Regions from separate parts of the Sphingomonas sp. P3_C5 genome, predicted to be linked through region 2. Evidence: predicted binding sites of a transcription regulator. Region 2 holds the regulator's gene; the other holds the start of a gene.

Region 1 (5,690 bases), on a different contig from region 2:
CCACCGGCCGCATCCGCCACAGCCGGCCAGTGCCGATCCGGGTAGCGAGGGTATCGACCAGAGGCGCCAGATCCGGCTTCGTCTCCTCGTCCAGCCGCTCGACAAACAATTGGGCCCCGAGCGGCTCGCTGCGGCGGACATGGAGCGTCAGTGCATCGATGCCGAAACCGGGGTCGATCGTCTCGATCCGGCGCAGCAGCAGTCGTTCGAGATGCGCCGGATCGCGGCTGGCGCGGGCGACGCCGATCCGGATCGTCTGCGGCCTGCCGTCGATCCGGTCGGCCACAAGTTCTATCATCCGGGCGCCGCGCCCGGCCTCGCCGAGCTTGCCGGTCAGTTGGGGAACGAGATGCCCGAGCCAATGCGCGATCACCTCGCCGGTCAGGATCGGCTCGGCAAAACGCTGGCAGACCATGATGTGCTCGAGCGGAACGACAGGGTCGAGCGGCTCGCTGATGCGGCCCAGCGCCTGGTCGATGCGCGCAACCATGGCGGCGCCGAAGCGGCGCATGAGTGGCGCGCGCGGCATGGCGGCGAGCTGGCCGATCGAGTCGACGCCCAGGCGCCTGAGCAATTCGACGGCGGCGGGCTCGAGCCGCAGCGCAGTCGTGGGCAGTGTGGCGATGGCATCGCCCTGTGCGCCAGGCGGGCACAGCAAGATCCGGCCATCGTCCCGGCAAATGCCGCGGCGGGCATAAGGGCCGTATCTCGCGAGCGCCCATGCCGCACCGGCGCTGTCCGCCACCGCGATCCGCGCGGTGAAGCCGAGCCGGGCCAGCAGCCGCACGATTCGCCGCGCCATCGCCTCCTCGCCGCCGAACAGATGCGCGGTGCCGGTGATATCGATGAACAGCCCATCCTCCCCCGAAAGCGCGACAACAGGCGACCAGTGGCGCGCCGCCGCGATGGCGAGGCGAGTCAGCTCGGCACGGTCGCCCTCGGGATCGGCAGGCCGGATATCGAGCCCGGGCACCAGAGCGCGCGCCTGGGTGACGGCCATGCCGGGCTTGATATCAAGCGCCCGAGCGGCCGGGCTGGCCGCTGCGATGAGGATCTTGCTGCCCTCGCGGAGGGAGGTGACCAAAAGTTTCCCTAAATCCTCCCCGGAACGGGGAGGGGGACCATCCGCTTCTTCAGCGGATGGTGGAGGGGCTTGGAGCGCGGAACCGCTGCCCCGCGCTCCAAACCCCTCCACCGCGCAAGAGCGCGGTCCCCCTCCCCGTTCCGGGGAGGAACGAGGGGCGCCATCGTCACCCCGCAGTCGCCGCAACGCCGGCCCCGAATCCTCCCCCCGCGCCCAGCGCGCGCCAGGACGCCAGCCGCCGCCGCGCGGCGCCGTCTCCATACCGACCACCCGCGATGGCGCCCCCGCCTCAGGCGGCGCGGCGGTGCGCGCTGCCCGCCGCAGCCGATCGATCGGCCAGTCGGGCAGGTAGAGCGAGGCGACCCGTTTCATCGCATGCCTCCATGATCCATGAATGCGGTTCGCCGCCGCGCTGGCGGACCAGATCGATCCGCCAGCGCGGGCAACCAACGCCTTCGACCGGGAGGGGAGTCGAGGGCGCGGCGGCGATTCTCCAGCGGGTGACGGCGGCGGACGGCACGGCAAGCGGATTGCCGCCCTCGCGGGCATGGCGCTTAAGCAGCAAGGCAATCGTCTTGCCGCCCTCAGCCGCCAGCTGCAGCCGGCGTGTATTGGGCATCGAGGCGCGCTTCACCTCGCCGATCACCGCGCCAAGCCCGCGGTGCCGTATCCCCTCCTCCATCAGCGCGAGCAGTTCGGCATCGTCATTCGCCTCGGCATAAACGACGCGCTCGGGCGCGAGCCCCGACTGGTACAGGCCGGGCGCGAACAGGTCGCGGCGCCTGACCACCCACAGCACTGGCCCCCAGGCGCGCGCGGCTATCCCCGCCATGAACAAAGTCGCGGCGGCATCGTCGCCAAGGCCGGGGCCGGCGGCGGCGACCTCGTGGAGCGAATCGAGCCTCAACCCAGTGCTCGCCAGCCGCGAATCGATCGCGCCCACGCCGAACGGCAATATCGGGCGACGGCGCAGGCCATCGCCCTCGATCGCGCGCAAGGTTTCGCGTAACGTGGACAAGGCGGTGGCAGACGGCAAAAACACGACTCGCTCAATGATGATGTTCCCATTTTGTTCCTACTATGGGAACTGAGTCAAGTCGCGTGTGATCCACAGGGCAACAGCCCGCTCCGACAGGCCCCTCGCCAAGCGCTTTGAAATTTTATAACAAGGGCGCGAAACAGCGAGTCCATGCGTTAGCCCTTGATGCGAGCGCATGTGCACCCGCGATTTGATTTGGAGAACCCATGGCAAGCGACCTTCCGCGCGCCAATCTGCAACCGCTGTCGCTCTATGTGCCCGAGCCCAAATTCCGGCCGGGCGACACAGTCGATTTCACTCAGGTCACAATCCCGGCAGCGGGCGAGGTGCGCCGGCCCGACACAGCCGACCGGGCTGAGAGCTTCATCGATCTCGCTTATGAGCTGGTCCGCGTGCTCGACGATGAGGGCAAGGCGGTCGGCCCCTGGAATCCGCGCCTGTCGCCCGAGACGCTGCGCGCCATGCTGCGCAGCATGGCTTTGGCCCGCGCGTTCGACGAGCGCATGTTCCGTGCCCAGCGCCAGGGCAAGACCAGCTTCTACATGAAGTGCACCGGCGAGGAGGCGGTCGCGGTCGCCGCCGCCTTCGCGCTCGATTATGAGGATATGTGCTTCCCCTCCTATCGCCAGCAGGGCCTGCTCATCGCGCGCGGCTGGTCGATGGTCGACATGATGAACCAGATCTATTCGAACAAGGGCGATCGGCTTCAGGGCAAGCAATTGCCGATCATGTATTCCGTCAAGGAAGCCGGCTTCTTCTCGATCTCCGGCAACCTCGCGACTCAATATCCGCAAGCCGTGGGCTGGGCGATGGCCTCGGCCGCCAAGGGCGACACCCGCATCGCGGCGACCTGGTGCGGCGAAGGCTCGACTGCGGAGGGCGATTTCCACTCCGCCTGCACTTTCGCCAGCGTCTACCGCGCACCGGTGATCTTCAACGTCGTCAACAATCAATGGGCGATCTCGAGCTTCTCCGGTTTCGCGGGCGCTGAATCGACCACCTTCGCGGCGCGCGCGATCGGCTATGGCATCGCCGGCCTGCGCGTCGACGGCAATGACGCACTCGCTGTCTATGCTGCAACCGCCTGGGCCGCCGAGCGCGCCCGCACCAACAAGGGTCCCACCCTGATCGAGCATTTCACCTACCGCGTCGAAGGCCATTCGACCTCGGACGATCCCGGCCAGTATCGCTCTGCCGGCGAGGCGACCGCCTGGCCGCTCGGCGATCCGATCACCCGGCTGAAGGATCACCTCATCGCGCTGGGCGAATGGGACGAGGCGCGCCATGCCGCCCAGGATGTCGAGCTCGCCGAGCAGGTGAAGAAGGCGCAGAAGGAAGCCGAACAGAACGGCATCCTCGGCCACGGCCTGCACCAGCCGCTCGATACGCTGTTCGACGGGGTGTTCGAAGAACTGCCCTGGCATCTCAGGGAGCAACGGGCGCAGATGCTCGCTGAGGAAGCCGCCTCGGGCCGGCCATGGGCACGTAAGTCATGAGCGCCATCACCGATCCCGCCGACATCATCGCCCCTGAAGGCGGCGAAGACGGCACCGCGCGGATGAACATGATCCAGGCGATCAATAGCGCCATGGACGTGATGATGGCCCGCGATCCGGACGTGATCGTGATGGGCGAGGATGTCGGCTATTTCGGCGGCGTCTTCCGCGCGACCGCCGGGCTCCAGGCCAAATACGGCAAGACGCGGGTGTTCGACACGCCGATCACCGAGTGCGGCATCATCGGCGTCGCGGTCGGCATGGGCGCCTATGGTCTGCGCCCGGTGCCCGAGATCCAGTTCGCCGATTATATCTATCCAGCGCTCGATCAGCTGGTCAGCGAGGCGGCGCGGCTGCGCTACCGCTCGGCCGGCGAATTCACCTCGCCGATCACGGTGCGCTCGCCCTTTGGCGGCGGCATCTTCGGCGGACAGACCCACAGCCAGAGCCCCGAGGGCATCTTCACCCATGTCTCGGGCGTGAAGACGGTGATCCCCTCAACGCCCTATGATGCCAAGGGCCTGCTGATCGCCGCGATCGAGGACAATGATCCGACGATCTTCTTCGAACCCAAGCGAATCTATAACGGCCCATTCGACGGCCATTGGGACAAGCCGACCCAGAACTGGTCGCAGCATCCCGCGGGCGAAGTGCCGACCGGCTATTACAAGATCGAGCTCGGCAAGGCGAAGATCGTCCGCCCCGGCGAGGCGCTCACCATCCTGGCTTATGGCACCATGGTCCATGTCTGCCAGGCGGTCATCGCCGAGGCCGGGGTGGACGCGGAAATCATCGATCTGCGCACCCTGGTGCCGCTCGATATCGAAACGATCGAGGCCTCGGTGAAGAAGACCGGCCGCTGCATGATCGTCCATGAAGCGACCCGCACCAGCGGCTTCGGCGCCGAGCTCTCCGCGATCGTCCAGGAACGCTGCTTCTACCATCTCGAGGCGCCGATCGAGCGCGTGACCGGCTTCGACACGCCCTATCCGCATAGCCTTGAATGGGCCTATTTCCCCGGCCCGGTTCGGATCGGCGAAGCGCTGAAAAAAGTGATGAAGGACTGACATGGCGCGCTTTGTTTTCAAACTGCCGGATATCGGCGAAGGCATTTCCGAAGCGGAGATCGTCGCCTGGCACGTGGCGGTCGGCGACCGCGTCGAGGAAGACCAGCAACTCGCCGACATGATGACCGACAAGGCAACGGTCGAGATGGAGTCTCCCGTTACGGGTACGGTCATCGAACTGGCCGGCGATGTCGGCGATCAGGTATCGATCGGCGCAGCGCTGGTGGTGATCGAGACCGACGCGGTCGATGGCGAAGACGCGATCGAACCATCGGCGGAGACGATCAACGATATCGCGCCAGGCGATCTGCCGGTCGAAGAGCAATTCGAGGCAGAGAATCCCGGAGTCGAGACGATCTCAGACCCCTCTCCCCTTGTGGGAGAGGGAGGGGCCCAAGCGCAGCTTGGGAGGGTGAGGGGCCCAGAGCAAAGCGAAGCGAGCGTGGAGCCACAGGCGGTATCGCCTCCGACTGCCTCTCCCCCCGCAGATGAGGGAAGGGGTAAGCCAGAACACGTCCTGGCCTCCCCAGCAGTCCGCGCCCGCGCAGCCGACCTCGGCATTGACCTCGCCAGCGTCAAATCCGATAGCGACCGAATCCGCCACGCCGATCTCGACGCCTATCTCCGCTACGGCGCAAACCAGGGCTATCACGCCCCCCACGCAAGCCATGCCCGCCCGGACGAGGCGGTAAAGGTCATCGGCATGCGCCGCCGCATCGCCGAGAACATGGCCGCGTCGAAACGCGCCATTCCCCACTTCACTTATGTCGATGAGATCGACGTAACCGCGCTCGAGGACATGCGCGCTGATCTCAACGCCAATCGCGGCGACCGGCCCAAGCTCACCATGCTGCCACTGATGATCGTCGCGATCTGCAAGACCATCCCCGCCTTCCCTATGATCAACGCCCGCTATGACGACGAAGCCGGCGTGGTGACCCGCCACGGTTCGGTCCATCTCGGCATGGCGACTCAGACCGACGCCGGGCTGATGGTCCCCGTCA
Region 2 (5,690 bases):
CCCGCCAGATCTGCATCGCCCCGGTCCGGGTCGAGTTGAAATAGAGGAAGCGCCCATCGGGCGTATATTCAGGCCCGTCATCGACCCCAGGCCCCTTGATCAGCGGCCGCTCCGGCCCGCCCGCCAGATCCTGGGCATAGACATCATAGTCGTTGGTCTCGGAGCGCACGAACACATAGGCGATCGTCTTCCCGTCCGGCGACCAGCCATGCCAGTAGGAGCGCGCATCAGCATGGCTGATCATCAGCCGAGGCGCGCTCGAGCCGGCGAGCGGCAGCAGGTAGATGCGCGAGAGATTGTCCGCCTCTGACTGGTCGGAGATGATCAGCTGCGATCCGTCGGGCGAGATCCCATGATCGTTGTTGTTCTTGCGATTGGGCCCGGTGTCGATGACGGCCGGCTCACCGCCACCCACCGGGATCCGGTAGATCAGCCCGCCGCTGTTGTAGACCAGCGAACTGCCGTCCCGCGTCCAGTTCGGCGCCTCGATCTTCCCGTCGAAATGCCGCACCACGCGCCTGTACACATCGTCGACGCCGACCGGCATCACCTCGAGCGTGCTCTCGACCTTCGCCGGATAGCCCGTGTCGGGCACGACAGCGAGCACCGGCACTGACAGTGCCACGTTGCTGAAAACAGCCGTCTCCTTCACCTTGTTGTCGTGCGCCGAGACAGCAAGGCCGACATAGGACGGGCCCGGCAACGCGATCCGGAAATTGCCGCCCGCATGGTGCAGCTTGCCGTCCGCGCCCGTCACCGAGAAATAGACATACTCGCCCTCACGCTCGAGTCTGATGCCGTGCGGCGCCTTGATGTTCGACGAAATCTCCCGCGTCGGCCCATCCTGAACTTCGCGATACTGCAGCGCGGCTGCGCCATTGCCGTGGATCATCACATCGGCAAAGGGGGATCCCGGGGTCAAATTCTGGCGGATCATCATCCCCGCCTTGCGGTGCGGATCGCCACCACGGCCGATCCAATCGATATCGGCAGCGACATGGAGATCACCCGAACGCCGTGTCCAGACGAAGTGGAACGCATCTTTCTCCGCCCAGATATTGGCGCCGCCGCCCGTCACGCGATAGGTCTTGGTCGCCGGATCGAACGATACCGCGCCCGGCAGCGCAGTCGCGCCGATATCGGCTTGCTGCTCGAAAACGCCGAGCTTCGGACCCGCCTTTCGCGCGTCCGCGGCGCCACCCAGCGCCAGTCCCAGCAGCGTGCTTATGGCAATGATGCGGTTCGCTTTCATAACCCCTCCAGCGTGTCGCGGATCGGCGGCGCCGTCCGGTTCCTTTGCGTGAATGGTACCGCTAACGCCCACGCAAGGCGAGCGGCAAGGCCGCCGATACGAGAAGGAAAGCCGGACCAACTCTTGTGGCGCCGCCCCACGATAAGAGATAGGAACCGGGAAGACGGGATTATAACGATGCCACTCCTTTCCCAGCCGATTGTCGACGATGGCATCCGCCAGCCCCCGCGCCTGGCTTCGATCCAGTCGCCGGTAGTGGTCGGCGCGCAGCACACCGACATCGCGGGCGATCCGTCGGAAGCCCTGGAGAGCTTTACGCGACACCGCGCGGTTGCGTTGTCGGGCCTCCTCGAGCCTGCGTTTCTGCAGACTCTGCTGCGCCTCTGCGGCAAGGCGAGCTTCGTCAGGGATACTGAAACCGACGTCGCGCAACGCGAGCGGGAGGTGCCCGGTATTGCCGGCGGCGCACTCACGCTCGCGCTGAAACGGCAAAACCTGTTCGAGTGGCTCAATCAGGTGACCGGCTGCTGCCCCCTGCACGGCACCTTCGGCCGCGTGATGCAGATCCAGCCTCAAGATCCCCCTTCGCTGAACTGGCACGACGATCTGCCTGAGGACCCGTCGCGGCGTCTGGCGATCACGATCAACCTCAGCGAGCATTCCTATGACGGCGGCCTGTTCGAACTGCGCGCCAAGCAAAGCGGAGAGTTGCTGGCCCGGCATCGGCACACCGAGCTTGGTTCGGCGCTGATCTTCGAAGTCTCCGATCAGCTCGAACACCGCGTATGGCCGGTCACCGCCGGCGGTCCCAGGAGGACCTATACCGGCTGGTTCCTGGACGGCACCGGGCGGCCCTGACGTGCATCTCGCCGCGATGGTCTCCCGCAATCCGAGGCGCTAGGGCGTCGCAATGCCTCCGAAAACCTCCTCGCCTCTCCTCGCCGTCACCGAAGCCCGGACACGCCTGTTCGCGCTCGCACCGCCGATCGACACCGAGACGATCCCCATTCGCGACGCCGCCGGCCGCTGGGCGGCCGACGACATCCGCGCGCTCCGCACCCAGCCCGCCGCCGATCTCTCGGCGATGGATGGATATGCCATCCGCTTCGCTGATCTGCCCGGCCCGCTCACCCTGATCGGTGAGAGCGCCGCCGGGCGCGCGTTCCCTGGCACCGTCGGCACCGGCGAAACCGTGCGCATCTTCACCGGTGCGGCGATGCCCGCCGGCGCCGATACCGTGCTCGTCCAGGAAGAGGCAGCGCGCGACGGCGACCAGATAACGCTCGCCGGCGAAGGGCCGAAGAACCTCGGCCGGAACATCCGCCGCAAGGGCCTCGACTTCTCGACTGGCGACCTGCTCATCGCAAAGGGCGATCGGCTCACGCCCGCGCGGATCGCCGTGGCGGCAACCGGCGGACACGGCGCACTCCCGGTTCATCGCCGCCTGCGCGTCGCCATCGTCGCGACTGGCGACGAGCTCGTCGCCCCCGGCACCGCACTCAGCGACTCCGTACTCCCGGAATCCAACGGCGCCATGCTCGCCGCGATGCTGACCGATCTGCCCGTCGACATCCTCAATCTCGGCATCCTGCCCGACCAGCTGGACGTCATCGCGGACGCCTTTGCCCGGGTCGATGCGGATATCCTCGTCACCACCGGCGGCGCATCGGTCGGCGATCACGATCTTGTCCGTCCCGGGCTCGAGGCAGCAGGCGGCAGCCTCGATTTCTGGCGGATTGCACTCCGCCCCGGCAAGCCGATGATGGCCGGCCGGCTCGGCAAGGCGGTCGTGCTCGGCCTGCCCGGCAATCCGGTCTCTGCCTTCGTCACCGCATTCCTGTTCGTCCGCCCGCTGATCGCGGCGATGTCCGGCGCAGCCGATCCGCTGCCTCGCACCATTGCCGCGATCCTCGGCGAAGACCTGCCGGCGAACGACCACCGCGAAGACTATCTTCGCGCCGAAACGCGGGACGGCCGCGTCTTTTCCCTGGGGTTGCAAGACAGTTCGATGCTCCGCACCCTGGCCCGCGCCGACAGCCTGATCGTGCGCAGACCCCATGCGCCAGCGGCCGTACCGGGCGACTCGGTGGAAATCCTCAGCATCGTCTGACAGGGGGCGCTTGACAGGCGGTTGGAACATTGCGTAAACGTTCCCAGTCTGTTCCGACGGAGAAATGGGATGCTAACGCGCAAGCAGCACGAGCTGATCTGCTTCATCAATGATCGCCTCGCCGAAACCGGCGTGTCGCCCTCGTTCGAGGAGATGAAGGAAGCCCTCGATCTCAAATCGAAGTCGGGCGTCCACCGCCTGATCAGCGCGCTCGAGGAGCGCAAGTTTATCCGCCGCCTGCCGAACCGCGCCCGCGCGCTTGAAGTGCTGCGCATGCCGGAACGGCCGGAGACCGCGCGCAAGGCGGCTGCCGCGACGCCGGCCAGCCCCACTCCCGGCAATGTCCGCAAGCTTCCGGAGCCCGCCAATGACGTGATCGAAATCCCGCTGCACGGCCGGATCGCGGCCGGTGTGCCGATCGAGGCGTTCGAAGGCCACTCGATGCTCGCGGTACCTGCGGCGCTGCTCGGCGGCGGCGAACATTATGCGCTCGAAGTATCCGGGGATTCGATGGTCGAAGCCGGCATCCTCGATGGCGATTATGCGCTGATCCGCCGCACCGATGTCGCCCGCGACGGCGAGATCGTCGTGGCGCTGATCGAGGACAGTGAGGCGACGCTCAAATATTTCCGCCGCGAAGGTGCGATGATCCGGCTCGATCCCGCCAACCGCGCTTATGATCCGCAGCGTTATGCGCCGGATCAGGTGCGCGTGCAGGGCAAGCTGGCGGGGTTGCTTCGGCGCTATTGAGCCGCCCGCGCCCGCCGCACCCAGCAATTGATCGCGAAGCGCGAATCCTCGAAGTTGCGTGACGGGCAGATGACCGGACGTACTTCGTGGCGCGCGAAGGACGCGAATGCGGTCAGGCTGTTCTGCTCGGGCTGAACATCCTCGAAGCGGTCGCTCGCGGGATTGAACGGGTGGAGCCGCAGTGCGCCACCCGAATAGGCTTTGGGCTCGCGGTGGAAATAATAGACCGCACTCAGCACACGGTCACCGGCAGGCTCGATATCCGCGCGATTGCGACGGGATTCAGTGTCGGTATGCTCGCGGTAGAAGTCGCCATCATTATAGGCGATCAGCGAAAGCTGGATGTGCGCCACCTCGAACGCCGCTAAACCAAGCCCCCGCGCCAGTTCGGGCACCGCGTCGCGCACTCGGTGCCGGAACCTATCCTTCCAGGGATAATGGGGCGCCATTGCCGTGGCCGAGCTCCGGAAGTCCGCCCTGAGCTCGCCGCGCCCGACACGTGATGGCGCGAAGCTGGCCTGATTGGCCAGCGCCCAGTCCAGGATCGCCTGATGCTCCTCGACTGGCAGGAAGTCCCGCCATTGCATGTGTGGAGAAGGCTGGTCGAGGCTCGAAAGGGCGTTCACGGCCCGTTTATCGCGTGTCGGCGATACGTGCGCAACGGGGCTATCGGCGGAGTAGGCATCAGCCAGGGGTGCGCATCGCCCGCCTGCCTGACCGTCACCACGCGCCCGTTCGACAGGGACACGGCAACGCCACCCGTCTGCGCCAGGGTCGGGCGGTCGAGCTTCAGCCAGCGCGGGCGGCAGGTCATAGGCAAGCGGCGTTCGCTGACAACGATATCAGCCGTGCCGCATGCAGCGATCAGTTCGGCCACCGGCACCAGATAGGCGCTGCGCGTCGCAAGGATGCGCCAGTCTCGCCCGCCCGCCTGCCGTTGTATGAGGCACAGATCCCGGCTGCACCGCGCATAGGGCTGATCGGAAAGCAGCAAGGGGTCGTCATCGACACCGCTATTCTCCGCCAGCATGTCAGCCGTATAGTCACCGATCCGGTCGCGGAGCAGCGCCAGCCCGCCGCTCGGCGTCCGGATCGCGAGATGCCTGCCATCGCCGGTCACCAGCAGATCGGGTGCGGGCGTAAGCAGCGCCCATATCGCGCCCATCGCAAGCGGCACTGCGCCCAGCCGGCGCCACTTCGTACGCCATAAGGCGATCCACAGGCCGCCGATCACCATCAGGCCGTAGGCTGCCCCAGGCATCGCCGGCAGCGCTGCAACCGAGCCGGGTATGCTGGCGGTGGTGTGTGCGATCCACAGCAACAGATCGAGCGACCGCGCGGTCAGCCACCAGAAGGGCGCGCCCAGGCCTATCAGGTCGAACAGCAAGGCAAGCGCCTCGAGCGGCATCGTCACGAAGGTCGTCAGCGGGATCGCTATGATATTGGCGACCGACCCATAAACGCCCGCCTTGTGGAAATGGAACAGGGAGATTGGGATCAGCGCCAGTTCGACGACGATGCCGGTCAGCAGCAGCGAGGTCAGATCGCGCCCGATCTTGCGCAGCCGCCGTTCCTCGC

What was found. Region 2 encodes LexA, which represses DNA repair genes until DNA is damaged. Its sites were predicted from a motif close to GTTCCNCNCTTGTTCT; they were not measured.
Region 1: AC1DVS_RS13435 (ImuA family protein) is a predicted target of LexA. The motif match lies at 2,145-2,160, and genes of this name have one in related genera.

Annotation. Positions count from the first base shown of each region.
Region 1 is NZ_JBFUHA010000005.1:7,046-12,735, forward strand. It holds gene AC1DVS_RS13430 (DUF6504 family protein) at 1-1,084, opposite strand, end outside; gene AC1DVS_RS13435 (ImuA family protein) at 1,374-2,102, opposite strand; gene AC1DVS_RS13440 (thiamine pyrophosphate-dependent enzyme) at 2,330-3,619, shown strand; gene AC1DVS_RS13445 (alpha-ketoacid dehydrogenase subunit beta) at 3,682-4,686, shown strand; gene AC1DVS_RS13450 (dihydrolipoamide acetyltransferase family protein) at 4,688-5,690, shown strand, end outside.
Region 2 is NZ_JBFUHA010000002.1:17,054-22,743, reverse strand. It holds gene AC1DVS_RS06220 (TolB family protein) at 1-1,252, opposite strand, end outside; gene AC1DVS_RS06215 (2OG-Fe(II) oxygenase) at 1,430-2,110, shown strand; gene AC1DVS_RS06210 (molybdopterin molybdotransferase MoeA) at 2,163-3,362, shown strand; gene lexA (transcriptional repressor LexA) at 3,432-4,112, shown strand; gene AC1DVS_RS06200 (2OG-Fe(II) oxygenase) at 4,106-4,738, opposite strand; gene AC1DVS_RS06195 (ComEC/Rec2 family competence protein) at 4,735-5,690, opposite strand, start outside.